Limosilactobacillus reuteri: one gene and its partner. The protein of the gene in region 1 interacts with the protein of each later gene in a pairwise test. Links are inferred from orthologs where the notes say so. Each region holds a gene or a part of one and is shown on either strand. Other genes may lie near its edges.

Evidence for each region.
Region 2: the proteins of dnaA (region 1) and HHK02_RS06230 interact in binary tests that used the Bacillus subtilis proteins (3 or more experiments, as listed by UniProt). The link is inferred for Limosilactobacillus reuteri from one-to-one orthologs.

The regions. Positions count from the first base shown.
Region 1 is NZ_CP059275.1:1,352,454-1,368,076, forward strand. Bases 4,044-6,931 are described here. They hold dnaA (chromosomal replication initiator protein DnaA), read left to right. Parts: upstream 4,044-4,770; coding sequence 4,771-6,093; downstream 6,094-6,931. Other genes in these bases: HHK02_RS07990 (YidC/Oxa1 family membrane protein insertase), read left to right, coding at 4,044-4,161; rnpA (ribonuclease P protein component), read left to right, coding at 4,162-4,515; rpmH (50S ribosomal protein L34), read left to right, coding at 4,516-4,650; dnaN (DNA polymerase III subunit beta), read left to right, coding at 6,094-6,931. Outside these bases: tRNA uridine-5-carboxymethylaminomethyl(34) synthesis enzyme MnmG, read left to right, coding at 1-1,212; tRNA uridine-5-carboxymethylaminomethyl(34) synthesis GTPase MnmE, read left to right, coding at 1,213-2,601; jag (RNA-binding cell elongation regulator Jag/EloR), read left to right, coding at 2,602-3,369; more of HHK02_RS07990, read left to right, coding at 3,370-4,043; more of dnaN, read left to right, coding at 6,932-7,236; S4 domain-containing protein YaaA, read left to right, coding at 7,237-7,458; DNA replication/repair protein RecF, read left to right, coding at 7,459-8,583; gyrB (DNA topoisomerase (ATP-hydrolyzing) subunit B), read left to right, coding at 8,614-10,533; gyrA (DNA gyrase subunit A), read left to right, coding at 10,534-13,023; rpsF (30S ribosomal protein S6), read left to right, coding at 13,024-13,320; ssb (single-stranded DNA-binding protein), read left to right, coding at 13,321-13,884; rpsR (30S ribosomal protein S18), read left to right, coding at 13,885-14,121; HHK02_RS08055 (sugar-binding transcriptional regulator), read left to right, coding at 14,746-15,623. UniProt on the Bacillus subtilis protein: Plays an essential role in the initiation and regulation of chromosomal replication. ATP-DnaA binds to the origin of replication (oriC) to initiate formation of the DNA replication initiation complex once per cell cycle.
Region 2 is NZ_CP059275.1:1,052,449-1,068,182, reverse strand. The notes cover bases 1-2,999. They hold HHK02_RS06230 (DNA replication initiation control protein YabA), read right to left. Parts: upstream 1,676-2,999; coding sequence 1,325-1,675; downstream 1-1,324. Other genes in these bases: HHK02_RS06220 (acyl-[acyl-carrier-protein] thioesterase), read right to left, coding at 2,543-2,999; rsmI (16S rRNA (cytidine(1402)-2'-O)-methyltransferase), read right to left, coding at 1,676-2,542; holB (DNA polymerase III subunit delta'), read right to left, coding at 311-1,324; HHK02_RS06240 (cyclic-di-AMP receptor), read right to left, coding at 1-310. Outside these bases: more of HHK02_RS06220, read right to left, coding at 3,000-3,304; HHK02_RS06215 (exopolyphosphatase), read right to left, coding at 3,305-4,819; HHK02_RS06210 (RNA degradosome polyphosphate kinase), read right to left, coding at 4,820-7,063; HHK02_RS06205 (Ppx/GppA family phosphatase), read right to left, coding at 7,064-8,035; UDP-glucose 4-epimerase GalE, read right to left, coding at 8,036-9,031; tRNA (adenosine(37)-N6)-threonylcarbamoyltransferase complex dimerization subunit type 1 TsaB, read right to left, coding at 9,032-9,757; rimI (ribosomal protein S18-alanine N-acetyltransferase), read right to left, coding at 9,758-10,312; tRNA (adenosine(37)-N6)-threonylcarbamoyltransferase complex transferase subunit TsaD, read right to left, coding at 10,313-11,344; proC (pyrroline-5-carboxylate reductase), read right to left, coding at 11,345-12,118; HHK02_RS06175 (glutamate-5-semialdehyde dehydrogenase), read right to left, coding at 12,119-13,363; proB (glutamate 5-kinase), read right to left, coding at 13,364-14,152; HHK02_RS06165 (carbon-nitrogen family hydrolase), read right to left, coding at 14,153-14,938; HHK02_RS06160 (pyridoxal phosphate-dependent aminotransferase), read right to left, coding at 14,939-15,734. UniProt on the Bacillus subtilis protein: Involved in control of chromosome replication initiation. Inhibits the cooperative binding of DnaA to the oriC region. Thus negatively regulating initiation of chromosome replication.

The DNA of each region.
Region 1 (15,623 bases):
CCTGATAGTGCCTATATTCCAATTAGCGAACAATTATCTTGTTGGTTAACTTATACAAATGAAGGGACCCATGCCATTATTCGGGAAAATCTTAGCCGGGCTCCAATGTTCTCTGGTGTTATCAAGGGTGTTGGGCCACGCTACTGTCCTTCAATTGAAGATAAGATTGTTCGTTTTGCTGATAAACCGCGGCACCAAGTTTTCCTTGAACCAGAAGGCCGGGATACGGATGAATATTACCTTGACGGAATTTCGACATCAATGCCAGAAGAAATCCAACAAAAGATTGTGCACTCAATTAAGGGGTTAGAAAATGCAGAAATGATGCGTCCTGGATATGCAATTGAATACGATGTAGTTGCGCCGTACCAACTTCACCCAACCTTGGAAACCAAGATCATTAAGAATCTCTATACTGCAGGCCAAACAAACGGTTCTTCAGGTTATGAAGAAGCAGCGGGGCAAGGATTAATTGCAGGGATTAATGCAGGATTACGGGCACAAGGCAAGGAACCATTTGTCCTTAAGCGTTCGGATGCATATATTGGTGTGATGATCGACGACCTAGTAACAAAGGGAACGAAAGAACCTTACCGTTTACTTACAAGTCGGGCAGAATATCGGCTAATTTTACGTCATGATAATGCTGATTTCCGGTTAATGGAAATGGGTCATAATGTTGGCTTAGTTAGTGATGAGCGGCTTGCTAAAATGGAAGAGAAGAAGCGCCAAGTCGCAGCTGAAATCAAACGATTAGAAGAAATTAAGCTCAAGCCAAGCGATGATAAGGTTAACGAATTTATTGAAGCGCACGGGGATAATCGCTTAAAAGATGGAATTGCGGCAGCTGACCTCTTGAAGCGACCATACTTCGATTATCAAACGTTGGCCGAATTCATTCCAGCACCAGAACAGGAACTTGATCGTCATGTGATTGAGCAGGTTGAAATTCAATTGAAATATGCTGGTTACATCAAGAAAGAGGAAGTTAAGGTTGAACGGATGAAACGGATGGAAGCTAAACGGATTCCAGATGATATCGATTATGGTGATATTGATGGTCTAGCAACTGAAGGACGTCAAAAGCTTGAAAAGATTCGTCCAGAAACTTTAGCCCAAGCTTCACGAATTAGTGGAGTTAACCCCGCTGATATTGCAATCTTGAGTGTTTACGTCCGTCAGGGGAAGTTTTCCAAGAAGGATCGTAAATAAATGGCAAATAGCGAGAATGATACGATTGCAGCAATTTCGACACCGGTTGGTGAAGGTGGAATTTCCATTATCCGAATTAGTGGGGATGATGCGGTGAAAGTTGCTCAACGGATCTACAAAGGAAAAGATCTCGCCAAAGTAGCAACTCATACCATTAACTATGGTCATATTGTTGACCCTGATACGGATCAGGAAGTTGATGAAGTGATGGTTTCAGTAATGCGCGCGCCTCACACTTATACGCGTGAAGACGTGATTGAAATTAACTGTCACGGGGGATTGTTAGCAACTAACCGTATTCTGCAATTGGTACTGAGCTTTGGCGCCCGGATGGCAGAACCAGGTGAATTTACTAAACGAGCCTTCTTAAATGGTCGTCTCGATTTATCCCAATCAGAAGCAGTAATGGATCTAATTCGTGCAAAGACAGATAAGTCGATGAAGGTTGCATTAAACCAACTTGATGGTGATTTGTCGCGGTTAATTCGTAATTTACGACAAGACATTTTGGATGTATTAGCACAGGTAGAGGTTAATATTGATTATCCAGAATATGATGCTGTTGAAGAAATGACGACGAAACTCTTAAAAGAAAAAGCAGAGGACATTCAACAACGAATCCAAGGCCTTCTTAAAACAGCTAAGCAAGGAAAGGTTTTGCGAGATGGTTTAGCAACGGCTATCATCGGGCAGCCAAATGTTGGTAAATCAAGCTTATTGAATTCCTTACTTCACGAAGACAAGGCAATCGTTACAAACGTTGCTGGGACAACCCGGGACGTAATTGAAGAATATGTCAATGTCAACGGGGTGCCATTGAAGTTAATTGATACAGCAGGAATCCGCGATACAAATGACCAAGTTGAAAAGATCGGGGTAGAGCGGAGTCGCAAAGCTTTGGGCGCCGCTGACTTAGTACTTCTCTTGATTGATAGTTCAAATGAATTAACTGACGAGGATCGCCAATTACTTGAAGCAACCAAGGATAAGCAGCGGATCATCATCTTAAATAAGACGGATCTTCCACGCAAGGTTGATTTAGAGGAATTGAAATCACTAGCTGGCAAGAGTGCTGTTATTGAAACTTCAATCGTTAATCATGAAGGAATGGATCAACTTGGTGAACAGATTGGTCACATGTTCTTCAACAAGGGGATTGAAAGCAACCAGAATAATGTAATGGTTACAAATGCTCGGCACATTGGCTTACTTCACCAAGCTAATGATGCTTTAAGCGATGTCTTAAAAGGAATTAATGATGGAATGCCGGTAGACCTGGTTCAAATTGATATGACCCGGTGTTGGGAATTATTAGGTGAAATTACTGGGGATAGTTACCAAGATGAGTTGCTTGACCAGTTATTTAGTCAATTCTGTTTAGGAAAGTAGATGGCAGTTTTTACTGGAACAACAATTGAAGAAGCAAAAGAAAAGGCCCGTACACAATTGAAGCCAACTGTTAATCAAACGATTGAATTTGCGGTTCTTCAACAGCCGCAGCACGGTTTTCTGGGAATTGGACGACGCCAAGCGCAAGTGGATGCAGTAATAAAAGATAAAGAAATTGCGATGCTCTCACTGGAAGAGAAAGATGAGCAACCGGCAAAAGAGCCAGAACAAAAGCCTGCAAGCTTAAATTCCGCTGAAGATGAGCTCGATCCTGCTGAAATCAAGCGGCGGCAACAAGCCAATCTTAAAAAGGTTCAAGTAACTAGTAAAGAATTGGTTGAGTATCTAAGGACAGTATTTAAGGAATTAGGTATTGCTGTTGAACCGCGGATTATTAATTTAGAAGCTCATGATCTCAAAATTAATCTCCAAACTGAGGAAAATGGACGGGTGATCGGTAAGCACGGTTGCCGGATCAACGCGATGGAACAGCTTAGTAATATATTCATGGATTATCATGGAGCGGCAAAAGTAAATGTTGAACTTGATACTTCCAATTATCGTGAACGGCGTCAAGAAGCAGTTCACAACCTAGCGCAAAAGGCGGCGATGGAAGTAGTTGCAAGTGGGAAAGCAGTTTTTATGGACCCGATGCCCGCCCGCGAACGGAAACAAATTCACCATGAACTTGAGAATAATCACCACGTAAAAACATACTCCCACGGTCGGGAACCTTACCGGAGTATCGTGATTGCGCCTAAGGACTAAATGAGCTTGACCCTATTTTTAGCTGCTTGCTCCAATAAGCCAATTACTAGTCATAGTACTGGTATCTGGGACCACTACATTATCTATAACTGTTCACAATTTATCATTTGGTTATCAAAGCACTTTGGCGGATATGGAATGGGGATCATTATCTTTACGATCATCATCCGGATCATCTTACTGCCATTGATGTTCTACCAAACAAAGACCATGATGAAGACGCAAGAACTTGCTCCTCAATTAAAGGCAATTCAGAAAAAGTACTCATCACGTGATCGCGAGTCAATGCAAAAGATGCAAATGGAGACGCAGAAGCTCTATAAAGAAGCAGGAGTTAATCCATGGGCTTCGATGCTTCCGTTACTGGTTCAGTTACCAGTTATGTGGGCTCTTTATCAAGCAATCTGGCGGACCTCAGCCTTACGGAATGGAACTTTCTTGTGGCTTCAGTTAGGTCACCCGGACCCATACTACATTATGCCTATTCTAGCGGCATTATTTACATTTATTAGTTCATGGTTATCCATGGCTTCAATGCCCGAAAAAAACTCAATGACAACTACAATGACGTGGTTTATGCCGATTATGGTATTCTTCATGGCATTAGGATTCTCTTCAGCTATTACCTTATACTGGGTAGTAACAAATGCCTTCCAAGTTGTCCAAACGCTTATCATCCAGAATCCATTTAAGATTCGTCGTGAACGTGAAGAAAAGCAACGGGCTGAGAAAGCAAAACGTCGCAAGATTGAAAAAGCAAAACGTCGCGCTTACCAAAGTCGGCGGAAATAAATGAGAAAATCATATCGCGTAAAAAAGGAAAGTGAGTTTCAACGGGTTTTTGAAACCCATAATTCCGTGGCCAACCACAAATTTGTCGTATATCAAATGGAAAAACCAGGACAAAAACATTTTCGTGTCGGTATTTCTGTTGGAAAAAAGATTGGAAATGCTGTGCATCGTAATTGGGTTAAGCGGCGTATTCGTCAAACATTATTAGAGGTGAAACCGCAATTACGGTCTGATGTTGATTTCTTGGTTATTGCTCGGTCAGCGGCAGATGGTTTATCAATGGCAGAAACAAAGAAAAACCTAGTGCACGTTTTAAAGCGAGCACATTTGTTAGATGAAAAAAGTGAGGATTAGATGAAGCGCACGTTTCAACCAAAGAAGCGTCACCGTGCACGTGTCCATGGCTTCCGTAAGCGCATGAGCACCAGTAACGGCCGTAAGGTATTAGCACGTCGGCGTCAAAAGGGCAGAAAAGTATTATCTGCATAAATGAATTTACACAACGCTGTGGATTATTTTGCTAATTTTGTTAATAATCAAAAAAATTTAAATAAAAATTCGCCGTTTATTAATTTCGGTAAGTGTGTTATACTACCAAAGTATGTTTGATTGACTGAGCTCGATTCTCTGTGGGAAGCGATCCAAAATTCATTTCGTCAGGATACCACTCCGGTTACCTTTGACACTTTGATTGCTCCGGCAAAAGCAATTTCTCTCTCTCAAAATCAACTGGAAATCGAGGTGCCCACTCCGGTGCACCGCGATTTTTGGCGCAAAAATTTAAATACACAGCTTAAAGAATTCGCTCAACATGAATTGGGACGTAATATTGAGCCGCATTATATTTTAGAGGGAGAATTTACCTATACAAATAAAAAAACAGAAGATGATCCAACTCCTTCTTTTGAGATGGACACTCCTCTTAATCCTCATTACAACTTTGGAACATTCGTTGTTGGAGAAGGAAATAAAATGGCACACGCTGCAGCATTTGCCGTTGCCGAAAGTCCGGGCAGCCTTTACAACCCGCTCTTTATTTATGGGGGGGTTGGTTTAGGAAAAACCCACTTAATGGAAGCGATCGGTAACCATATGCTTCAAGTTAATCCAAATTCGCGTGTCAAATATGTGACGAGTGAGGATTTTACCAACGATTATATTAATGCTATTCGTAATAATACGACTGAACAATTAAGAGAAGAATATCGTAACCTTGATCTCCTATTAATTGATGATATTCAATTTTTAGCCAACAAAGAGGGAACACAGCTAGAATTTTTCAATACTTTTAATGCCCTTCATGATCGCAAAAAACAAATTGTTATGACATCTGATCGGATTCCAAATGAGATTCCCGAACTGCAAGACCGGCTTGTATCACGTTTCAGATGGGGACTTACTGTCGAAATTACTCCTCCTGACTTAGAGACGAGAATTGCCATCTTGCGGAGTAAAGTTGAGGAAGATCATATTGATATTGGAAACGACACCCTTAATTATATCGCTGGCCAAATCGATACAAACATTCGTGAACTAGAAGGAGCCTTAACAAAGGTTCAAGCATTTGCTAATTTAAGCGGTGAGCGAATCACGCCAAGCTTAGCATCTCAAGCATTAAAGGGACTTCACCGCATAGCCAAAAACGAAATATCAATCGCTACAATTCAAAAACAAGTCGCTGATTTTTATAATATAACTCAAGGAGATATCCTTGGTAAAAAGCGAGTTAAACAAATTGTTATGCCTCGCCAAATCGCTATGTATCTTTCTCGAGAACTCACCGATTCCTCGTTGCCAAAAATCGGCAACGAATTCGGCGGCAAAGACCATACCACCGTTTTACATGCTATCGATAAAATCGAGGCAGAACTAAAAAAGGATACTGACTTACAAAACGATATTACAAAATTAAAAGCTAAACTACGATCATAAATGAATTTTACAATTAACCGATCTGCATTCATTAGTCAACTAAATAATGTCTTACGTGCCATTTCATCTAAAACCACAATTCCAATTCTTACTGGATTAAAGATGGTCATAAACGAAGACAACATTGTGTTAACTGGTAGCAATTCTGACATCACTATTGAAAGTGTTATTAATGCTAATGATGCTGAGAACGATTTAACAATTGAAGCCACTGGCGCTATTGTATTACCAGCCCGCTTCTTCAGTGATATTGTTAAAAAGCTGCCAGACAAAAAAGTAACTATTGAAGTTACAAGTGGTTTTCAAGCAGATATTACTTCCGGTTCAGCTAAGTTTCAAATTAATGGCCAAGATGCTGAAAACTTTCCTCATTTACCAGAAATTGAAACTAACAAATCAGTAACCCTTCCTAACGACATCCTTAAAGAAGTAATTCGTCAAACTGTTATTGCGGTATCTAAGCAAGAAAGTCGCCCAATCCTTGCCGGGGTGCATATGACGTTAAAAGATGGCGTCCTAACAGCTGTTGCAACAGATAGTCATCGACTTGCACAACGGAAAGTGGTCCTCGAAAACATCGATAACAGCATAGATTTTGATGTGATTATTCCTGGAAAGAGCATGGAAGAACTTTCTGGAATGATTAGCGATGTCCATGAAGATGTACAAATGCAAGTAACCGAAAATCAAGTATTGTTTATTTTTGGTAATACTCATTTCTATTCGCGATTACTAGAAGGGAACTATCCTGAAACAAGCCAGTTAATTCCACAAACTGCTGATACAACAGTTGAACTAGAAGCTGGGACATTTCTATCATCAATTGAGCGTGCTTCGCTTTTATCTCATGAAAGCCGTAATGATGTGGTTAAGTTAAGTCTAAAGCCATCAGAAAGTCTTGTCCGAATTAGTGGTGATTCTCCAGATATCGGTACCGTTGAAGAAAAGGTAGTCACGTCTGCTCTTGATGGTAATGATCTTGAAATCTCGTTCAATCCTAACTACATGAAAGATGCTTTGCGTTCTTTTGGTCAGGCAACGATCAAGATTTCATTTACTTCACCATTGCGACCATTTACCTTGGTGCCAACAGAAGATCAAGAAAACTTTGTCCACTTAATTACACCAGTACGGACATTCTAAATGGAAGAAAAGTCAGTGTTGATTGATAGTCCATTTATTACACTCGGCCAGTTACTCAAAGAAGAGGGGATTATTCCTACTGGCGGAGCAGCTAAATGGTTTCTAAAAGAAAATACTGTATTAGTAAATGATGAGCCAGATGATCGGCGAGGACGCAAATTATATCCCGAAGATAAGATTCAAATTCCTGACCACCAATTACTTGTTATTAAGAGTAAGTAGATGATTCTGACGGAATTGCATTTACATCACTTTCGAAATTATCAGGATCTAACCGTTCACTTCAACCCTGGAGTGAACGTTTTAATTGGTCATAATGCACAGGGTAAAACGAATATGCTAGAGGCAATCTATGTTCTTTCCCTGACCAAGAGTCATCGAACAAGTAATGACCATGAACTTATTAATTGGCAAGAAAAATCAGCTCTAATAAGTGGCACAGTAGAGAAAAGTATTGGCAAGATTCCACTTGAATTACAATTCTCAAGTAAAGGAAAAAAGGCAAAGGTAAATCATTTAGAACAAGCGCGATTATCACAGTATGTTGGTCAACTAAATGCAATATTATTTGCTCCTGAGGACTTGTCGTTGGTAAAAGGGTCCCCAGCTTTACGGCGCCACTTTATGGATCGAGAATTTAGCCAGATGAGTAGCAAGTATCTCTACAATGCAGGCCAATACCGCACACTCTTACGACAAAAAAACAAATATTTAAAGCAACTAAAATATAAGCAACAAACTGATCGCGTCCTTTTAGGAGTCCTATCTGATCAGCTTGCTGCTTTTGGTGCGGAAGTAATTATTGCCCGTCAACATTTTTTAAAGCACCTTGAAGGATGGGCAGCTGATTTACATCAAGAGATTTCACTGAATAAGGAATCATTACAGCTTGAATACGTTAATCAATTAAAGGTTAATGATGAGACTACTGCTGAAGAGGCTTATCAGGCCCTTTTTAAATTATATCAAGACAACGAACAGCGTGAAATTGAGCAGGGGACAACAATTTACGGCCCCCATCGTGATGATATCCGCTTTCTGGTAAATGATAAAAATGTACAGGCTTTTGGATCGCAAGGACAACAGCGAACGACAGCACTATCAGTAAAGCTAGCAGAGATTGATTTGATGAAAGAGCAAACAGGCGAGTATCCATTATTATTATTGGACGATGTGTTATCGGAACTAGATACAATTCGACAAACACACCTGTTAACAGCCATTCAGAATAAAGTTCAAACATTTTTGACGACAACTAGTTTGAGTGATGTTGCTCGCCAGCTAATTAATGAACCCACGATTTTTGAAATTGAGCACGGCACTTTGAATAAGGAGGAAGTAAAGTGAGTGAGCAACGAACAACAAAAAGAAACCAAGATGGAATTGGCTAGCGAATACGATGCTAGTCAAATTCAGGTTTTAAAGGGATTGGATGCAGTTCGAAAGCGTCCCGGAATGTACATTGGTTCCACTTCAGCCCAGGGACTTCATCACCTTGTTTGGGAAATTGTCGATAACGGAATTGATGAAGCCTTAGCAGGATTCTGTGATGAAATTAATGTTGTAGTTAATCCAGATAACAGTATTACTGTTAAGGATAATGGTCGTGGAATTCCAGTTGATACGCAAAAAGAAACTGGAAAGTCAGCCTTAGAAACGGTCTTTACTGTTCTGCACGCCGGAGGAAAATTTGGCGGCGGCGGATATAAGGTTTCTGGAGGTCTTCACGGGGTAGGGGCTTCTGTTGTAAATGCCTTATCTACTGAATTAGATGTTAAAGTTGCTCGTCAAGGTAAACGTTACTACATGGATTTTGATCATGGTCATGTTAAGTCTGCAATGAAGGTAATTGAAGAAGGACTTCCAGAAACTGAGCATGGTACAACCGTTCACTTTAAGCCGGATCCAGAAATTTTCCGTGAAACAACGACTTACAATATTAAAACTTTAACTGATCGTTTAAGAGAGTTAGCTTTCTTAAATAAGGGACTTAAAATCACGATCGAAGACTTACGAGAAATAGATCATGAACGGAAAGAATTCCATTATGAAGGTGGTATTCGTCATTATGTTGAATACCTTAATGAAGATCAAAATGTTTTATTTGATCCACCAATTTACGTGGAAGGTAAAGAAAATGATATTACTGTTGAAGTTTCCTTACAATATACAGATTCATATCGTAGCAACTTACTAACTTTTACTAACAATATTCATACTTATGAAGGTGGAACTCATGAGACCGGATTTAAGATGGCTCTTACACGCGTTATTAATGACTACGGCCACAAAGCAGGTATTTTAAAGTCGAATGAGACCTTATCAGGAGATGACGTACGGGAAGGTTTAACTGCTGTTGTCTCCATTAAGCACCCTGATCCGCAATTCGAGGGACAGACTAAGACTAAGTTAGGAAATTCAGATGCACGAACAGCGACTGACCATGTCTTTGCGGCAACATTTAACCGGTTCTTATTAGAACACCCAGACGAAGCGCGGCAAATTATTGAAAAAGGTCAACTCGCTTCCAAAGCAAGAGTGGCTGCTAAACGGGCACGGGAAGTTACTCGTAAAAAGAGTGGTCTTGAAATTAGCAATTTGCCAGGTAAGTTAGCTGATAACACGAGTAAGGATCCTGAAATTTCAGAATTATTTATTGTCGAAGGGGATTCTGCCGGTGGATCAGCAAAGCAGGGACGTTCGCGACTCACCCAGGCAATCCTTCCAATTCGAGGAAAGATCTTGAATGTTGAAAAAGCAACCCTTGATCGAGTTCTAGCTAATGACGAAATTCGTTCTCTATTTACCGCTCTTGGAACAGGTTTTGGAGATGACTTTGATATTACAAAGGCTAATTACCATAAATTGATTATCATGACTGATGCGGATGTCGATGGTGCCCACATTCGGACATTACTGTTAACCTTGTTCTACCGCTTTATGAAACCAATGATTACGCATGGGTATGTTTATATTGCCCAACCGCCGCTATATCAAGTTCGGCAAGGTAAATTTGTAAAATACATTGACTCTGATGAAGAACTAGAGCAGGTTGTAAGCTCACTGCAGCCAAGTCCTAAGCCAGTTATTCAACGTTACAAAGGGCTAGGTGAAATGGATGCTGAGCAATTATGGGAAACAACAATGGACCCAGAAAATCGGCACCTATTACGAGTAAAACTAGACGACGCAGAACAGGCTGATAAGATTTTCCCAATGCTAATGGGAACCAAGGTCGGACCACGGCGCGACTTTATTGAGCAAAATGCTAAGTTCGTTGAAAACCTTGACCTGTAATTGGCTGAACAAGATATGCCTAATCGGATCACGGATGTAAATCTTACGAGTCAGATGAAAAACTCATTCTTGGATTATGCAATGAGTGTTATTGTTTCACGTGCGCTTCCAGACGTCCGTGATGGATTAAAACCGGTACAACGCCGGATTCTATATGGAATGAATGAATTAGGGGTTACTCCCGATAAGCCTTACAAGAAGTCAGCCCGGATTGTCGGGGATGTAATGGGTAAGTTCCACCCACATGGTGACTCTTCAATTTATGAAGGACTTGTGCGGATGGCTCAAGACTTTAGTTATCGTTACATGCTTGTTGATGGTCACGGTAACTTCGGGTCAGTTGATGGTGATGGAGCGGCCGCCATGCGTTATACCGAAGCAAAGATGAGCAAAATTGCAGTTGAAATGCTTCGGGATATCAATAAAAATACCGTTGATTTCCATGATAACTATGATGGTACTGAAAAAGAACCGGATGTATTACCAGCTCGTTTTCCTAATTTATTAGTTAACGGTGCCTCAGGGATTGCCGTGGGGATGGCTACTAATATTCCAACCCATAATTTAGGTGAGGTTATTAATGGCCTGCATATGTTAATGAATAACCCTGATATTACAACGGAAGGACTAATGAAGGCTATTCCTGGTCCCGACTTTCCAACTGGTGGAGTAGTAATGGGTAAGTCCGGTATTCGTAAAGCTTATGAAACCGGTCGGGGAACTATTATTGTTCGAGCAAAAGTTGATATTGAAGAACAGAAGAATGGTAAGCAACGGATCATTGTTCACGAAATTCCATACATGGTTAATAAGGCAAAGTTAATTGAACGAATTGCTGAATTAGCTCGGAATAAAGATATTGATGGAATTACTGATGTTAACGATGAAACTGACCGTGACGGAATGCGAATCGTAATTGATGTTCGTCGTGATGCCAGTGCTGAAGTTATCTTGAATAATCTTTACAAGATGACCTTGATGCAAACAACTTTTAACTTCAATATGCTAGCAATTGTTAATGGGGCTCCAAAGATTTTAAGCTTGAAACAAATCTTGCAATATTATCTGGAACACCAGGAATCAGTTGTACGGCGGCGAACGGAATTTGAATTAAAGAAAGCCCAGAATCGTGCGCACATTGTTGCCGGATTGCGGATCGCTTTAGACCATATTGATGAGATAATTAATATTATTCGTAATTCACAAACAAGTGAAGTAGCGAAAAATGAGTTGATGAATAATTATGGTTTATCAGATCGACAGGCTCAAGCTATCCTCGATATGCGGTTAGTTCGGTTGACCGGTCTAGAACGGGAAAAGATAGAGGATGAATACCAAAAATTAATGGCAGCAATTGCTGATTACAAGGATATTCTTGCTCATCGTGAACGGATCAATCAAATCATTTATGACGAATTGATGGAAATTCAAAAACGTTTTGGAGATGAACGGCGGACTGAACTTCAAGTTGGTGATATTACCAATATTGAAGATGAAGACTTAATTGAAGAAGAAGATATTATCGTTGCCTTGACCCACAATGGATACATTAAACGTCTTCCAGTTGATGAATTTAAGTCTCAGCATCGTGGGGGTCGTGGTGTTAAGGGAATGGGAGTTCATAAAGATGATTTTATTGAACAACTAATTTCTAGCTCAACTCATGATATGTTGCTCTTCTTTACTAATTCAGGAAAAGTATACTCAATGAAAGGGTATGAAGTTCCTGAATATGGTCGGGCTGCGCAGGGAATTCCAATTATTAACCTGCTTGGAATTAATAATAAAGAGAAGATTAGCGCTGTTATCAATGTTTCACATGAAACTAACGATGATGATAAATACCTCTTCTTTATTACTAAGCTAGGAACAGTTAAACGGACAGCAGTAACAGAGTTTAAGAATATTCGAAGTAATGGATTAAAGGCGCTTAATCTCCATGAAAACGATGAATTGATTGATGTAGAAGTTATTAGTGAAGATCAGCCAATGATTATTGGTACTCATAATGGATATGCTCTTAGCTTTAAATCATCAGTTGTTCGGTCAATGGGGCGAAGCGCGGCTGGAGTTCGTGGGATTCGTTTACGAGATGAAGACTACGTAATTGGCGCTGCCCCTCTTAATTCTGATAGCAAGGTACTTGTAATTAGTGAAAATGGTTTTGGAAAGCAAACTCCTGCTTCTGAATACCCAATCAAAGGCCGGGGCGGATTAGGAGTTAAGACAGTTAATGTTACTGTAAAGAATGGCCCGCTGGTTGGTTTAACGACTGTCAATGGTGATGAAGATATCATGTTAGTGACCGACCAGGGAGTAATTATTCGTTTTGGCATTGAAAGTGTATCGCAAACTGGACGATCTGCGGTTGGTGTTCACTTAATTAAGATGGATAATGGTGCCCGTGTTGCTACGATTGCAAAGGTGGATAAAGAAGTCGATGAGGAGACTGAAGAAGTAACTAATAATTCCTCACAAGAAGAAAATTAAATGGAAACACGCAAATATGAAATTACTTACATCATTCGTCCTGATATCGAAGAATCTGCAAAGAGCGAATTGGTAGACCGATTCGACAAGATCTTGGCGGACAATGGTGCAACTATCGCTGACTCAAAGGATTGGTCAACTCGTCGTTTTGCTTACCCAATCGCTAAGTACACTGAAGGTACTTACCACGTGGTAAACTTAACTACTGATTCAGACCAAGCTTTAAACGAATTTGATCGTTTAGCTAAGTTCAGTGATGATATCCTACGTCACATGATTGTTAAGCTTGATGCTTAAATGCTTAATCGTGCAGTCTTAACTGGGCGTTTAACAAGAGATCCCGAGTTGCGGTACACAACCAGCGGGACGGCTGTTGTTTCATTTACGTTAGCTGTTGATCGGCAATTCCGAAACCAAAATGGTGATCGTGATGCTGACTTTATCAATTGCGTTATTTGGCGTAAATCCGCTGAAAACTTTAGTAACTTTACGCATAAGGGTTCACTTGTTGGAATTGAAGGGCGTATTCAAACCCGGAATTATGAAAACCAACAGGGTAACCGTGTATATGTTACCGAAGTTGTTGTAGATAACTTTGCATTGTTAGAACCTCGTCAAAATGGTGGTATGAACCAATCAGGCGTTCAACAGCCATTTAACAATACCCAACAATCGTTTGGTGCTCAGGCTCCACAATATGGCAGTCAACCACAACCTGGAAATAATGCTCCTCAAAGTAATCCGTCACCAAGTATGGACAATGGTTTCGATCCCAATCAAAATGCTGGCAACCAGTTCCCTGGAAGTAGTGATGATGGTGGTCAATCCATTGATTTAGCTGATGACGAATTACCATTCTAAATGGCACAACAACGTCGGGGCGGACGTCGTCGTCGTAAGGTCGACTTCATCGCCGCAAACCACATCGAATACATCGATTACAAAGACACTGATTTATTACGTCGGTTCATTTCTGAACGTGGTAAGATCTTACCACGTCGGGTTACTGGTACCAGTGCTAAAAACCAACGTAAGTTAACTATCGCTATCAAGCGTGCACGGATCATGGGTCTTTTGCCATTCGTTGCAGAAGACTAGATGAAACTAAATAAATATATTGATCATACTTTACTAAGTCCCGAAGCAACAGAAGCACAAGTAGAAAAAGTTATTAAGCAAGCAATTGATAATCATTTTCATACTGTTATGATTAATCCATACTGGGTTGCTAAAACTCATAAAGCATTAGAAGAAACTGATGTAGTAACAGCAACTGTTATTGGTTTTCCTCTTGGAGCCACTACAACTGCAACAAAAGTTTTTGAAACTGAGTAAATGGTTATGAATATTGGCGAAATGAAAGGCAAAAATTATGCTAAAGTAGCTGATGATATTAAGACAGTTGTTAAAGTTGCTCATAATGCCAATAAGGTTGCAAAGGTAATTATTGAAACAGCTTTGCTAACTGATGATGAAATCACTAAGGCATCTAAGATTGTTGCTGATGCAGGTGCTGACTTTGTAAAAACATCAACAGGTTTCTCAACCCGTGGAGCAGCAGTTCATGATGCTGAATTAATGTCAGCAGCTACTAAAGAAACTCCCACTGAAGTAAAGGCTTCTGGTGGTATTCATACAACCGAAGAAGCAGAAGCAATGATTAATGCTGGAGCTACAAAGTTGGGCGTTAGCCATAGTATGCAAGTTATTGGTAAAGAATAGGTGGATAGTAAGCAACAAATTAAACAGGCCGTCCAGGTTAGTAAACTTTACTATTTAGATGGCGTTACCCAAGCAGAAATCGGAAAAAAACTAAATTTATCGCGACCAACAATTTCTCGATTACTTCAATTTGCACGCGAGAAAAATATTGTCAAAATTTCAATAAATGATCCCCTTAGCAATATTGAAGATCTGCAGCACCAATTAAAAGAAAAGTATCAACTAAAGGATGTCATTATTAGTACTCCAGAAAGCAATGAAACGGCTGAAATTTTATCATCTTTAGGTAAGGCCACGGCTCGTTACCTTGATAAAAAAGTTAAGGATAATGATGTTATTGGTGTTAGTTGGGGAAGGACACTGGTCAGCGTAGCACGTCAATTGATACCAAATGACCGTAAAAATGTTCAGGTGGTCTATTTTAAAGGAACAGTGGCGAACTCTACTCATAATAATTATGTTGTAGAGGTTACTAAATGTTTTAATAAATGCTACCATACCCAGGCGCAGATTCTTCCGCTTCCTTTAATTTTTGAAAATAAGCAAATTAAAGAGATGGTGATAAAAGATAAATTTATTAACGAGATTTTAGATACTGGTAAGCGGACAAGCGTGGCACTTTTTACGGTAGAAACGACGGAACAAGATGCAACGCTATTTGAACTAGGTTATTTTAATGATCAGCAAATTAAAACCTTGCAAGAGAAAGCAGCCGGGGACCTTGTTTCTCGCTTTATTGATGAACGCGGGAAAATCGTTGATGACCAGTTAAATGATCGCACAGTTGCTATTGCTTTAGATGATCTAAAACAAGCTCGGGAATCAGTTCTTATCGCTGGTGGAATGAATAAGTTAAAAGCAATCAAAGCGGCCTTAGC
Region 2 (15,734 bases), 290 kb from region 1 along the record:
AGTCTTCTACTGGTAAGACAAAAACAGTTGCCCCACCAATCTTTACGTTGACAGGAAATGCTGAACCTCCTTCAACATCCATATGCATTTGCGATGTAACGTATTGTTCACGTGACTCAGCATTCTTTTTAATTACTGATAATACTTCTTGAACTCGTTCATCTTCAATTCCAATTAAAAATGTCGCATTTCCTTCACGAAGGAAACCACCAGTTGTTGATAATTGAGTAACGTGAATATCAGCTTTATTAAATGCTTTTCGTAAACGATTGCTATCTTTTGATTGAACAATTGCAATAATCATTTTCATCTAACTAATGCTTAAAACCTGCACAAGCCGAATCGTCAATTGTTCAACAATATTTTGAAAGCTAATATTTTGTTCTAACATGTGACGAGTTTCCAAAGTTAACTGACTAGCCGCTAACAATTGTTGAGGAGAGTATTTTCTAACTACTTCTCCCATTTCTCCTAAAATATTATTAAAGTGAAGGCGGTTGGCAACTGTAATTCCGGAATTTACCATTAGCGTATCACGCCAGATTAAGGTAATTAGGTCCAAAATCACTTGTTGTTTATCCCGGTCGGTAGCTACTTTTTGTAGAATTGTCTGAACATCAACGAAGCCTAACATCCCATTTCGTGTCGTATCTTGATACCACTGAATGACTCCTTTGATCGCACTCTCAAACCAATTATCTTCTTGCCACTGTTCAATCATTGCGACGGAATCTGTAATCCCAACAGCAATCTGTTGCTGAGATGATGGAATATTATGTTCAGTTAAAACTGTTAACAATGCATCTCGTTTTAATGGTGGCAGTTCAATCACCTGTGTTCGTGATCGGATTGTTGGTAAGACAGCACTTTTATTAGTCGTTAGCATAAAAATATAAACGCCAGTCCCCGGTTCTTCAATAAACTTAAGAAGACTATTTGCTGCACCATTTGTCATTTTATCAGCATCTTTAATAATAAAAATTTTCTTATTGCCTTCTACCGCACTCTTAGAAAATTCTGCTTTTAAGTGACGAATCTCATCAACCTTTATTTGGCGACCTTCTGGAGCAGCATAGACAATATCAGGATGGTTCCCAGACAGGATTCGCTGACACTCGGCACAAGTTAAGTCTGGTTTATTGTCTTGGGGATGAAGACAAAATAACCGTAACGATAACCATTGAGCAATTGACATCTTTCCTGAACCGCCTGGCCCAACAAACAGATAGGCATGAGCAAGTTCTTTATTTAATAATATTTTTTGAAAACGAGTAATTATTGCTGGTTGTAATTTTTCTGCACGTGTTTGTCCCTGTTCAGCCAACTATTTTGTCATTCCTTGTTCATGTCCGAATATTGCATCTAAACAAAAAGTACAAGATTCATTAGGCTCAAGACGTTTACCATAATACTCACTGCAAACATGAAAACCCTGTTGGTAAAGCTCTTTTAAATTTTGCCGTGATCCAGATAATTGGTTTTCACTATGATGTGATTGCTTTTCTTTAATCATCTGACGCAAATGCTTATTTTCAATTGAAAGTTCAACATTTTCCTCAGAAATAGCAATAATTTTTGCCTGCAACTGCTCCATTTTATTAACTAAATCCTGGGTCTGGTTCATCACCTGCGCAAATTGTTCATAAAGATTATCTGAACTATATTCTTCACTCATCTACAATTGATGATATTGTTTATATAATTCCTGGCGTTTTATATTATTTTTCTTTGCCACCAGCTTAATCGCAGCATTAGTGGAAAGACCATTTAAGATTTCCTTATCAACCTGTTCTGTTAATGGTAATTCAATATCATTATCTGTCTCCTCTGTCGGGTGTTCATTCCCAGCTACTAGAATAACGAATTCTCCTCGTGGTTGATGATCTTCAAACCAGGCAGTTGTTTCAGCAAGCGTTCCCCGCGTAAACTCTTCATAGCGTTTAGTGAGTTCCCGTGCTAAAACAACTCGCCGTTCATTACCGAAAACTTCCGCCATCGTAGCTAAAGTCTTTTTTAAGCGGTGTGGAGCTTCATAAAAGATCATCGTTTCTTCACGCTCTTTTAATTGCTCCAACGCCGCTACCTGTTGCTGATGCTTACGCCCTAAAAAGCCAAAGAAGTAAAATGGCTGGGGAACTAACCCCGAAGCGATAAGAGCCGTCAATCCTGCATTAGCTCCTGGAAGCGGGATTACTGGCAACCCTTCTCTAACTGCCGCCGCTACCAATTCCTTGCCGGGGTCAGAAATCGAAGGCATCCCTGCATCACTGCATTGGGCAATCGAATAACCAGCTTTTAATTTCTCAATCAATTCCGGAACACGTTGTTCAGTATTATGCTCATGAAAGCTAATTTGACGGGTTAATATATCAAAATGGTTTAATAGTTGCTGAGTATGACGCGTATCTTCAGCAGCAATCAGATCCACTTCTTTTAAGGTTTTAATTGCACGAAAAGTCATATCATCTAAATTTCCAATTGGGGTTGGAACTAAGTATAAACTTCCTGATTGGTGATCATTAAAACTACTAATTTGCTGCATTTAATACCATTCTATCTCAGCAATTGCATCAACTTGCTTATCAACGCCAATCTGGTGGTAAGTTACCGTTCCATCATTTATTTGGAGCTTATTAACTTTGCTTTCCACAATTTCCCCATTGCGTACCTCTTGAAGATACTGCAAATTAAATCTTTTTATCTGATTCTCTCGTAAAAAATCACGGCCAAGAGGATCAAGAAGCCAATCAAAGTAACGCGCATTATTAACATGGTGATTAGCATCAAGGTCAAAATAACGAACTTGATAATTTTTCTTTATTATCGAACCATTTTCATCCAATTTTTGAGGTCGCTTTAGACGAGGAATTCTTTTCGCAACAGGAGCATTAAATGGTTCAATTAAACCTAGTGGAATTGATTGCATTCGCCGTGTCTTTAGATTCATAAACACAAAAATTGACCTAATTCGTGCATATTCAATCTGGTGTTCTTTATCCGTTATCCAAAAATCACGAACAGCAAAAAAGCGGTTATAGGAAACAGCTTTGGTTCCTAAAATAACTGTTTCGCCAAAAGAAGGTTGATTTGCGGAAAGATATCCTTCATAGCCGCTTACTACCCATGTACCGCCAGTAGATTGTATTTCTTCGGTTCCCATTCCTAAAGACATACTATGCTCATCGGATACCATGGAAATCATACTTAATATCATGCTTAGGCTTGGATGACTTGTTTCATCACACTCATAATATGTTAGTAAGTGCGGCATTTCAAATGTTTGTGCTTCTTGCTTTAACTCCATTTAATGATCGCTCCTCTCAGTTAAGACCGGTTCAATTCCGTATACATCCTTAAATAGTTGTGATTTTTTACTAAAAGACCACTTTTCAAGAACAAGGTCATCATTGGCTATTGCTTTAATGATTAAGCGGCTATCTCCTACCAGCTTCAATCTAATACTTGAAATTTTTTGCAGCCGCGAATCATCTAATGCATCCACCAATCGTAAAATAGCAGCTAATTTTGCTACTGGCATCTGGATCTCATCATCGAGATGGCGGTAATGAGCTTGACTAATATCTGGAGACTCTGCACTATGATATCTCGCCACTTCAGCAATAATCCGATTATCTTTATCTGAAAGCCCAATTAGAGGATTAGCCTCCATAATATAAGCAGAGTGGCGGTAGTGTCCCCGTTGATTAATAAAATTACCAATGTCATCAATTCTACTAGCAATTTCTAATAATAATCGCTCATGCTGACCAAGACGATGAATTGGGCGCAATTGATCAAAGAGTTGGAGTGAAAAGCGCGTTACAAAATCCCGATGAGCTGAATCAACACCGTATCGTGAAGAAATATTGTCGGCAGCTGTTCTGATCATTTCATTAATTTGCCGTCTCGTTTTAGGATTATCAACCCCAATTCCATGGGAAATCCCATCCATCGTTGAAATATCAGTTACGTAAAGGCCTGCTGGTTGAATTAAGCGCACTGTTCGCGCCGTTACTAAATAATTTGGTAATAATAATTCAAATTGTTGGTCATCAATCTGAATATTTTTCATTAAGCCATCTTTTACTGGCGATAAAATCTTTTGGTAATCATCATGAAATTTATTTAGGGGAACTTCCGCGATTTGCTGATCATTTGGCAAAAATAATTTATTGAGTGAGAGGGCATTTTGCACCATCATTACTGTATGCTTTTTCTTTGTCAGTTCTGGTGTTAAGTATTCTAATTTACTACTGATATAATCTTGGATAATTTCAGTTGGATTGGTAGCAGTTTTTCGGAGACGCCCCACCAACTGACTGATTTTTGCATTACCAAGATCAATATCCCATGCCCGTTCAAAGCTTCCATGGTGAAAATAAGCTAAGGTAGTCGAGCTAAGACCGATACTTAGAAGATACATATTGTGTTTACTAAGTTTTTCAAAATCTGGTAGCAAGGTTAAAAGGTAACTCATCGACTGTGCCATTAGCTGGTTATTGTTTAACCATTCAATCTGTAATCCTGTCCGAACTTCTAACTGGTCGGCCACATACCTAGTTGCAACTGGGTCAAGGTCTTCTAAATCGCCATAAAATTTAACTGGTGTTGCCTGGTAGTCATTAATAATCTGCTTAAATCCTTCAATATTATTAACAATTGCAGTCATATTTTCCGAATAATTAGCAACTTTAGCGTTTCCGATATTTAGAAGGCCCGATCGAACATTATTTATCACTTTTAAAGTAGGTATCTCAATGATCCGTAAATTAACCTGATCGGGTTCGAGGTAAATAATCGCCGTTAAAGATCTTTTCACTTACTCATCCTTTCGCTCATCTAAATGAAGATTGGGAACATGGCGAGTTAAAGTTTCAAAAACAGAAGAAAAATGTTTTTTTGCTTTCTTCTCCTTTTTCTCACGCGCATTCAATTTCATTGCTTGTTTAACAAAGTATTCTTGTGAACTGAATGGTGCGACATCACCACGATCAATCCGTTCGTAATGATCTCCTACTAACCGTCGAGCCTTGACATTATCTTTCCACATAACGTCAAAAATATGAATTGCATGAGCTTTTGTGTCTGGCTGGGTAACGGGATACAATTCTTCAACTCGTCGATTAAGATTTCTCGTCATCATATCGGCACTTGCGAGGTAGACTTCCTCATGACCATTACTCTTAAAGTAGTAGATCCGGGAGTGTTCAAGGAAACGCCCAATAATCGAATGAACCTCAATATTCCCATGCAATTCTGGCAAATCGTTCCTTAAACAGGTAATGCCTCGAATTAATAACTCAACCTTAACTCCACTAGCAGCAGCAGCGTATAGGCGGGCAATGATTTGCTTGTCAGACAAGGAATTCATCTTCATCCGAATTAACGTAGGATTACCATTTTTGGCATTTTCAATTTGCTCATCAATTTTGGCATTAATAAATGTCCGAATCCCATCAGGAGATACCCGTAATTCATTGAAATAAGCTGGTCGTGCAAATCCTGACAGCATATTAAACAGGTTTGTCATATCGATGCCCAGCTCATGGTCACAAGTAAATAATCCCATATCAGTGTAAAAATGAGCTGTTACATCATTATAGTTCCCAGTTCCTAGGTGCATATAACGCCGCAGCCCATCTTCATCGCGACGGATAACCAAAGCAACTTTACAGTGCGTTTTAAGGCCAACTAAACCGTAAATAACGTGGCACCCCATCTGTTCAAGCCGTTGTGCCCACCGAACGTTATTTTGTTCATCAAACCGCGCTTTAACTTCAACTAAAACCGTTACTTGCTTACCCTGTTGCGCGGCCATTCCGAGATACTTAATAATCGGTGAATTACCAGAGACCCGATAAAGAGTCATCTTGATTGCCAAAACATCTGGATCAATGGCTGCTTGATGAATAAAGTTGACCACGGCTTGAAAATTATCATAAGGATGCTGCATTAGGTAATCCTTTTGGCGAATTGAAGAAAAAATATTATGATCCATATCTAACGCTGGGTTGAGGTATGGCTTATATGGTGGATAGCGCAAGTCATCATGACCATCAACCATCCCCGATAATTTTTTTAAGAAAGTTAAATCGACGGGACCATCTACTTCATACAGTGACCGTTCACTTACATGCAGATTATCAATTAATTGATCTTTTAACCATTCATCGATAGAAGCAGGAACTTCTAGGCGCATCACCTGTCCATGCTCTCGTTCCCGCAATTGCCGTTTGACTGCCCGGAGCAAATCAGACGTATCTTCTTCAGCCACATCTAAGTCCATATCCCGCATAACTCGATATGACGCTGTAGCTAAGATCTCGTATCCTGGAAAAAGCGCGCTCAGAAATTCAGTAATGATTTCATCAATCAAAATGAAGCTATTTTCTTCTGGTAACCGAACTAACCGCTTATAAATTTCTGGAACACGGACTGTTGCAAATTTGATATCTGCTTCTTGACGATCATCATGTGGTTCCATTTGTGGACGATGAACTTCTTGATCTCCCTCTAGAATTTCCTCTGCAACTGGTTCACTTGTTGAACGGATTTGACGCCGTAGCTGAACAGCAATATTTAAAGAATTATTGGAGATAAAAGGAAAAGGACGTGAGGCATCATCTGCCATGGGAGTCAAAACTGGCATCAGCTCATCATTAAAGTACCGACGAATAAATTCATATTGCTTCTCGTCAAGTTTGGGGACATGGAGAATATGAATATTATTTTTAGCAAGGTCCGGGATGATTTGCTGATTATAAACTTCATACCGTTGCTTAACCATCCGGTGTTCTTTTTCATTTACTGCATCCAACTGCTCTTCTGGAGTCAGACCAGACGCATCAGTAGTAGTAACATTGGCAGCAGCAAGCTTATGAAGCGATGCAACCCGCACCATAAAAAATTCATCAACATTGCTTTGAGTAATTCCCAAGAAGTTAGCACGTTCTAACAAAGGATTAGCAGTATCAGTTGCCTCTCCCAGTACTCGGCCATTAAAGTCAATCCAACTCAATTCTCGATTAACATAATTCTGCGGCTTATAAAACTCCTTATACATTTATAGCGAGGATTTTAATTGATCAAAATTAATTTGCTGCTCAAGGTACTTAAATAATAAACCTTCTCTTAATCCACTATTACTAAAGCAAATCTCATTAATTGACAATTGCCGGACAAGAGAGATAAGGGGGAGAAGTCCTCCAACAATTACATCCGCTCGCACTTTCGTAATTCCACGGATTCCTGCCCGCGTCTGGCGATCCGTTTCTAATAGCTGCCGCATAATCAAAAAGGCTTCTTCTGAACGCATTGTTAGCCCATGAACTGGTCTGGCTTCATTAGGATTAAGAGCTTGTTGCCACCGATATACCTTTGCTAATGCACGGTTACATCCCCCGAGTGCCACAATTTTTGTCTCCCGCATCCGATTTAGCCATAATTGTTGAGAAAGAACTTCATCAATTTTAATCATGGCATCAAATAAATCAGCTGGATTAATTTGATCTTCAAGATGGTAGGTTTGCGAAATGCTAACTGAACCGATCGGAATACTAATCGCTTCTTCTGCTTCCCCATTATTCACCGAGATTAATTCCATACTTGCTCCTCCAGTATCAACAATTATTCCCTTATCAATTGGAAGAGTCTGATTAACACCAACATAGTCAAGATATGCTTCTCGTTCTCCACTAATTACATGAATTTCAAAGCCCGTTTCTTGCTTGACCTTTTCAAGAAATTGCAGTTGATTTTGTGCTTGACGAACCGCAGCAGTCGCCACCGCAATAATTGTCAATTTCTTATTACGGTATCGATCACAAATTGTTCGAAATTCTTTTAGGGCATCAATAGTCCGCTTTACAGGAGCTGACTTCAACATTTTTTCTGGCCCCATATTAGAAGCGAGGCGAACATATCTTTTTTCATATTGAACCGTTTCAAAGCTCCCGTTATCTTGAATTTTTGTTATTTTAAGCCGAACTGAATTTGAACCTAAATCAAGAATTGCAAGGTACTGCTCATTGCTCATTTAGTCGCGATCATCATAACCCTTTGGATGAGTTGAATGCCACTTCCAAGCAGTTGCAATAATGTCGTGAACATCATCATACTTAGGACTCCATCCAAGAACATTACGAGCCTTATCACTAGCAGCAACTAATGAATCTGGATCTCCTGGACGGCGTGGTGCCATTTTAGCTGGAATAGGTTTACCAGTAACTTCTCGAGCTGCTTCTAGCATTTGCTTGTTAGAGAAGCCAGTGGATGAACCAAGGTTAAAGGCATTACTCTTGTTACCTTCCTTAAGGTACTTAATAGCAAGAATATGAGCATCTGCTAAATCCATAACATGGACATAGTCACGAACATTGGTACCATCTGGTGTGTTGTAGTCATCCCCAAAGATACTCAATTCATCACGCTTGCCTTGCGCAACTTGAAGAATGATTGGAACTAAGTGCGTTTCTGGACCGTGATCTTCACCGATCGTACCATCAGTGGCAGCCCCGGCAACATTAAAGTAACGAAGGGCAACAAACTTAATACCGTAAGCTTTATCAGCCCAAGCCATCATTTCTTCCATCATTAACTTACTCAAGCCATATGGGTTAATTGGGTTTTGTGGGTCCGTTTCCTTAATTGGCATGTGTTCTGGAACCCCATAAGTAGCAGCGGTTGAACTGAAGACAATATACTTAATATCATGATCATGCATTGCTTCAAGCAAAGTAATCATTCCGCCAGTATTGTTATCAAAGTACTTCAATGGCTTACTCATTGATTCAGGTACAATTGAGAAAGCAGCAAAGTGAACAACTGCAGTAATATCTTCATTGTCAAAAATCTTATCTAAGAATTGACGATCACGAATGTCACCCTCATAAAACTTAGCCTTGGGATTAATCGCATCCCGGTGACCCGTCGATAAGTTATCAGCCACTACTACATCTTCACCATTTTCAATAAGATCTTTTACCATATGGGAACCGATATATCCGGCACCACCAGCAACTAAAATTGACATTTAAACTTCTCGAACATAATTTTTTCTTTTTTCTCCAGGATGAAGTTTTTGCCAATTAGCCTCTGCTTCAGTAATTCGTAAATAATGCGGAACAAAAGGGTCAATCTCTTTAACTGGTTCCTTCATTTTACCTGCAAGAGCTAATTGATAAGTTGACGGAATACTATAAGATCGTGGCAAAAGGGTCACATTAGCTGGTAATTGATCATATTTGGCTTGAATTTTATCAGTCATATGACCTACCAAAACAACTTGTTGATCTAATTTTGCAAGTTGATTAAGCAAAACATCAATCCCTAGATGTTGATCTTCTATTTTATTTACTAACTCGCCATTTTCCCACTGGTAAGCACCAGCAAATACATTTCCTCGTCGTGCATCAAAGAAAGGAACAATAATTGCTGATGATGTTGGAACTACATTACGTGCTAATACTGCTAAACTTGATACGCCAATTAAGTCAATCTTTTCTGTATCAGCCAATACTTTAGCGGTTGTAACTGCAATTCGTACTCCTGTATAAGATCCTGGTCCCTGTGCAACCACTACCCGATCAATATCTGTTGGCTGCCACTGAACTAACTTAAATAACTTACTAATTGCCGGCATTAAATAAATACTATGATTGCGAACCATATTAAGGGTTGTCGTTGCCAACAATTGCTCATCTTCAACCAACGCTACGCTCATTGGGTGGTTGGATGTATCGACGGCTAGAATCTTCATCTACCTAAGTAAGTTTGCTTGCATATCCACGGCATCTTCGTGATTATCTAAGTAATAACGTGGTTTAATATGCTGATTACGAAAGCCTAAACTTTCATATAAGCGACGAGCTGATACGTTATACACTCGTACTTCTAAACTCAGCGAATGTAATTTTAAGTGCCGGGCATAGTTTTTGGCAGTTGAAATAAGATACGTTCCAATTCCTTTATTTTGGTAACTTGGTGTAATGCCAATATTCGTAATATGCAAATCATAATGGTACCAATCAATGGCTGTTCCCATAAAGCCAACAATCTGCTGGTCATCCTCAACAACTAAATATAGTCGATCACACGGCCGTTGGAGTTCAATGCGGAAAGCAGCATAACTCCATGGTGCTTTTCCATAGATTCTTTCTTCAATTTCTACCAAGGTTTGAATATCTTGTTCCTTTGCCATCCGGACCATGTATTGATGACCAGATATCATTACTATTCGTCGTGTAAATTCAAGGATCGGTCGTTTAGTAGGATTGGTCGTATTGATAAACCATTCTTTAAACTTCTCGAACATTTATTTATTCTGAATTCGATCGAACATTAATCCCGGTACTGCATTCAAATCTAATCCTGCACGGTCGCCATGCTTGTAGTTAACATAACCAGCAGCCCCAATCATTGCAGCATTATCACCACATAATTTCAACGGTGCTTGCAGCATCGGTACATCAGGATGAGATTTCTTCATGTCATGATCTAAACGAGCACGGAGACCATGATTTGCAGCGACCCCACCAGCTAAAATCAGTTGCTTTACTGGGTAATCATCTAACGCCCGCATTGTTTTTTCGGCAAGCACGTCAATGACACTTTGTTGGAAACTGGCTGCAAGATCATATTTATCTAATTTTTCTCCACGTTGGTCTGCATTATGAACTGTATTGATGAAGGCGCTCTTCAGCCCACTAAAGCTAAAGTCATAATTATCTTCTTTTTCCATTGCTCGTGGGAAATTAAAAGTGTCCTTACCCTTAGCCGCCCATTCATCAATCGTTTTTCCTGCCGGGTAATTGACTCCCAACACGCGACCAATTTTATCATAAGCTTCACCGGCAGCATCATCACGTGTTTCACCGATAATTTGGTATTCATGTTCAGATGGCATATAAACTAATTCCGTATGTCCACCGGAAACTAACAATGCCATTTGTGGATATTTGAATTCCCCAACATAGCGTGCAGCATAGATATGACCTGCCATGTGGTTAACCGGAATTAACGGAAGGTTATGAGCCCATGCGATGGCCTTTGCTGCTGTCACACCAATTAATAATGACCCGACTAATCCTGGACCGTATGTTACTGCAACAGCATCTAGGTCATCATAGCCTACAGCCGCTTGCTCTAAAGCTTCATTTGTACACTTGGTAATTTGTTCAATATGATGTCGACTAGCTACTTCTGGTACTACTCCACCAAAACGTTGATGGCTATCGATTTGCGTTGCAACAATATTGGAAAGGATTTTAGTTCCATTTTCAATTACGGCAACACTTGTTTCATCACAGCTTGATTCAAACGCTAAGGTTAATGTGCGTTCTGTCATTTATGATTCACCATTTGCTTTGTCAACGGCATCCATCATGGCGTAACGGAAACCATTTTTCTCCAATGCTTCCACGCCTTTGATTGTTGTACCTGCTGGTGATGTTACTTGATCACGTAATAATGCTGGAGCAAGCTTGCTATCATAGGCTAGTGTCCCCGTACCTTTTACCATACTAGCAATAACTTCATATGCAGTTTGACGATCGAGGCCATGCTTGACGGCGGCATCGCTCATTGCGTCCATCATCACATCAACAAATGCAGGGCCACAGCCGCCGATAACACCAATTATATCTAGTTGTCGTTCTGGAACTTTGATGACATCACCAAGACTATCTAAAACAGTCATTACTTTTGAAATTGCTTCAGCAGAAATTCCGGTTGGCAAGGCAAGACCAATTGTGCCGGCATTAACTTCAACTGGTGTGTTGGGAATAATATTAACAATTTCTTTATTCGGAAGCACTTTGGCTAAGTCTTCGTGAGTAATTCCAGCAGCGGCAGAGATAAAAATAGTGTGATCGTTAAGGACGGCTAATTCTTTAGCGACTACGGTTGTAATAGGGGCCGGGGTAGTCAAAATTACGATATCGGGTGTAAGGTTAACTACTTCACTGTTTGTATTAACGAGTTTAAACCCGAGCTTCTTAGCAAGGCTTGTAACACGTGAATTAACAGGGTTCATCGCACTGAGGGTAAAATTTTGCGTACGACTTAATCCCTTCATAATTGCGCTTCCCATATTTCCGACACCAATAATTGTAATTTTCATTTATTTCCGAACTTGCCCATTACCGGTAATTTCATATTTGATTGTTGTTAATTGTTGTAATCCCATTGGTCCCCGGGCGTGGAGTTTTTGGGTACTGATACCAATTTCAGCGCCAAAGCCAAATTCTCCCCCATCAGTAAACCGCGTAGAGGCATTAACATAAACACAGGCAGAATTAATGGCTTGTTGGAAGTAGCGTCCCCGGGTAATGTTGTTTGTAATAATTGATTCTGAATGGTGAGTACTATGGTGATTAATATGGTTAATTGCATCATCAAGGGAATCAACAATTTTTACGGCCATAATTAAATCATTATATTCTGTCTCCCAATCTTCCTCAGTAACGGGACGGATAGTTGATACTAATTGGCACGCCATTTCATCACCGCGTAATTGGACGCCATGTTCCATTAAAGCTTTGGCAATAACAGGAAGAAATTCAGCGGCAATATCGCGGTGGATAAGTAATTTTTCAGCGGCATTGCATACAGAAGGCCGTTGTACTTTTGCATTTACAGTAATATTGGTCGCCATTGTTAGGTCAGCATCCTTATCAATATAAATGTGGCAATTACCCGCACCAGTTTCGATAACTGGAACCGTAGCTGTTGTTACAACCCGCTGAATAAGGGCCTGGCCGCCTCGTGGAATCAAGACATCAATGTAGTCAGTGAGATTCATCATTTCATCAGCAATCGCATGACTAGTGTCGGTAATAAGCTGAACCGCATCGACCGGTAAATGTTGACTTTGTAATGATTCACGAAGAATTTTTACTAAGGCAGTATTAGTCTGGATAGCTTCTTTTCCGCCCCGTAGAATAACTGCATTGCCACTCTTGAATGTGAGGCCGGTCGCGTCTACAGCTACGTTTGGTCGTGCTTCAAAGATAATGCCAATTACCCCTAATGGTACGCGCCGTTGAAGGATTTGCAACCCATCTTTGGTAATCCATCCCTTATCGATTTGGGAAGTGGGATCGTTCAAGTCGGCGATTGTTCGGAGACCATTAGCCATGTCTGCGATACGTTGGGAATTGACCATTAAACGATCTGTAAATTTAGTTGGCATCTGGGTAGCGGCGACCAAGTCTTGTTGGTTGGCAGCGATAATTTGGTTTTTATTTTTGATTAAATCATCTGCCAATTGAAGCAATGCCTTATTTTTGGTGGCAGTGTTCATTAAAGCTAGTTTGTTTGCAGCGATTTGGGCTCTTTTTCCAATTGTAATTAAATCTTGGTTCATCTATTTTCCAAAATGAGTACCAATAGTATGACCATCAAAAATATCAAAAAGAATTTTAGGGTCACGACCATTGCATAAAATCATTTGTTTACCTGCTTGCATCATTGTGGCAGCTGCCCGTAATTTAGTTACCATTCCTCCTGTTCCAAACCTAGTGCTGCTACCGCTTGCGACGTTCTCTATTTCCGTCGTTAGGAATGGAACTTCTTTAATGATTTGTGCGTCAGGAAATTTATGCGGATCTTTGTCATAAAGGGCATCGATATCCGAAAGAATGATTAACTCGTCAGCGTCAATGGCAATAGCTACCTGGGAAGAGAGTTCATCATTGTCACTGAAAGTAGTGTAATGATCAAGCTCATCAACTGACACGGGGTCATTTTCGTTAACGATTGGAATCACATTTTGCTGAAGTAAAGCATTAATTGTATTAAGCGTATGCTGGCGACTGACGGGATAAGTGAGCACATCACGGGTAAGGAGAAGTTGGGCGACGTGCGTTTGATAGTCTAAAAATCGTTGCGAATAGATTCGCATTAAAGCAGCCTGACCGATAGATGCTAAGGCTTGCTGTTGTGCTATTTCGGCGGGACGATCTGTTAATCCCAAACTTGCAAGACCAACGCCAATTGCTCCCGAGGAAACAAGAATAAGTTGGTATCCTTGATTGTTTAATGTCGCAAGGACAAATGAAAGTTGGTCGATTGTTCGTAAATTAATTTTTCCATTAGGAAGAACAAGGCTACTCGTACCAATCTTAACAACTACTTTTTGTATTTTATGAGTCATTCAATGATAAAGACTTGGTCGGCGATCCTTAAACACCGGAATCGGCCCCCGAACCTGTGCTAACTGCGCTAAGTCAATTTCTGCATAACTTACTTGTTCAACTTCTCCTGCATCATGGATAATCTGCCCAAGCGGATCTATTACTAACGAATGACCATTAAAGCTATTCTCTAAATCCGTCCCAACACGATTGACCGCGACTACAAAGGCTTGATTTTCAATTGCCCGTGACTGAAGCATTATTTTCCATTGTTTAATCCGTTTGCTTGGCCATTCTGCCGAAAAATATAAGATATCAGTTCCATAACGAGCGACTGTTCTAATCCATTCGGGGAATCGCAAATCATAACAAATAAAACTTGCACTCGGAACCCCAGCTAATTCAAAGTGATTTTCTTTTTGCCCGGCTTTTAGATATCGGTCTTCATTCATTAGTCCAAATAAATGCACCTTCTCGTAACTGCTAATTAGATTTCCCTTTTGATCATAAACATAGGTTGTATTGAAAAAAGATTGTCCACATCTCACCGCTACTGAACCACCGACAATGTTAATTTGATTTTCTAACGCTAACTCACTAAGAAATTTTTGTGTCTTTTGACCGTTTTCATCTGCCAAGTCTGCTAATTGATCTAAGGCATAGCCAGTATTCCACATCTCCGGCAAGACAACGATATCTGCATGGTGACTAGCAGCTTCTTCAATTGCTTGTTTAGCTTTTTGATAATTTTCGGCAGGATTTCCTAATTGAATATCAAGTTGAGCTAATGCAATTTTGCGTTTCATTTAACTAAATAAATTCAATTTAGCAATCCGCTCAACGGCCTCCGTCAGTCGTGCTGGCTCAATCAAAAGGCCAATCCGCACATAACCTTCACCGTGCTTGCCAAAGCCATTGCCTGGTGCTACTGCCACGCCAGCTTTGTCCAATAACAAATCTGCAAAGCTTTCACTGGTATAATCCTTTGGAACCGGCATCCAAGCATAGAAAGTACCCTGGGGAATAAATGCATGCCAGCCAATTTTTTCGGCCGCATTAATAAAAGCATTCCGTCTTTCTTCATAACAACCTACAATTTCGGCAATTGCATCATCACGTTGTGGCAGCGTTAAAGCATCAATAGCAGCTTCCTGTAAGGCAGGAAAAAGACTAACGAATAGGTGATCTTGAATTAAGTTTAAGGCTTCAATAATATCTGCATTACCAACCGCAAATGCGATTCGCCACCCTGCCATGTTGAATGTCTTAGAAAAGGTATAAAATTCAATTCCCACATCTTTAGCGCCTGGTGTTTCCATAAAGCTAACTGGAGCTTGACCGTCAAAGCCAATTGCGCCATAGGCAAAGTCACTAATAATGCCCACATGGTACTTTTTGGCCCACGCAACTAATTTTCGATAAAACTCGGGAGTAGCTACAGCACCCGTTGGATTATTAGGATAGTTAAGATAGAAGAATTTAGCACGTTGCGCCACCTCTTCAGGAATTGCCTCTAAGTCTGGCAAGAAATTATTTTCTGCTAATAATGGTACTGTTTCAAAATTAACTTCTCCTAATGCTGCTCCTGATAAGTAATCTGGA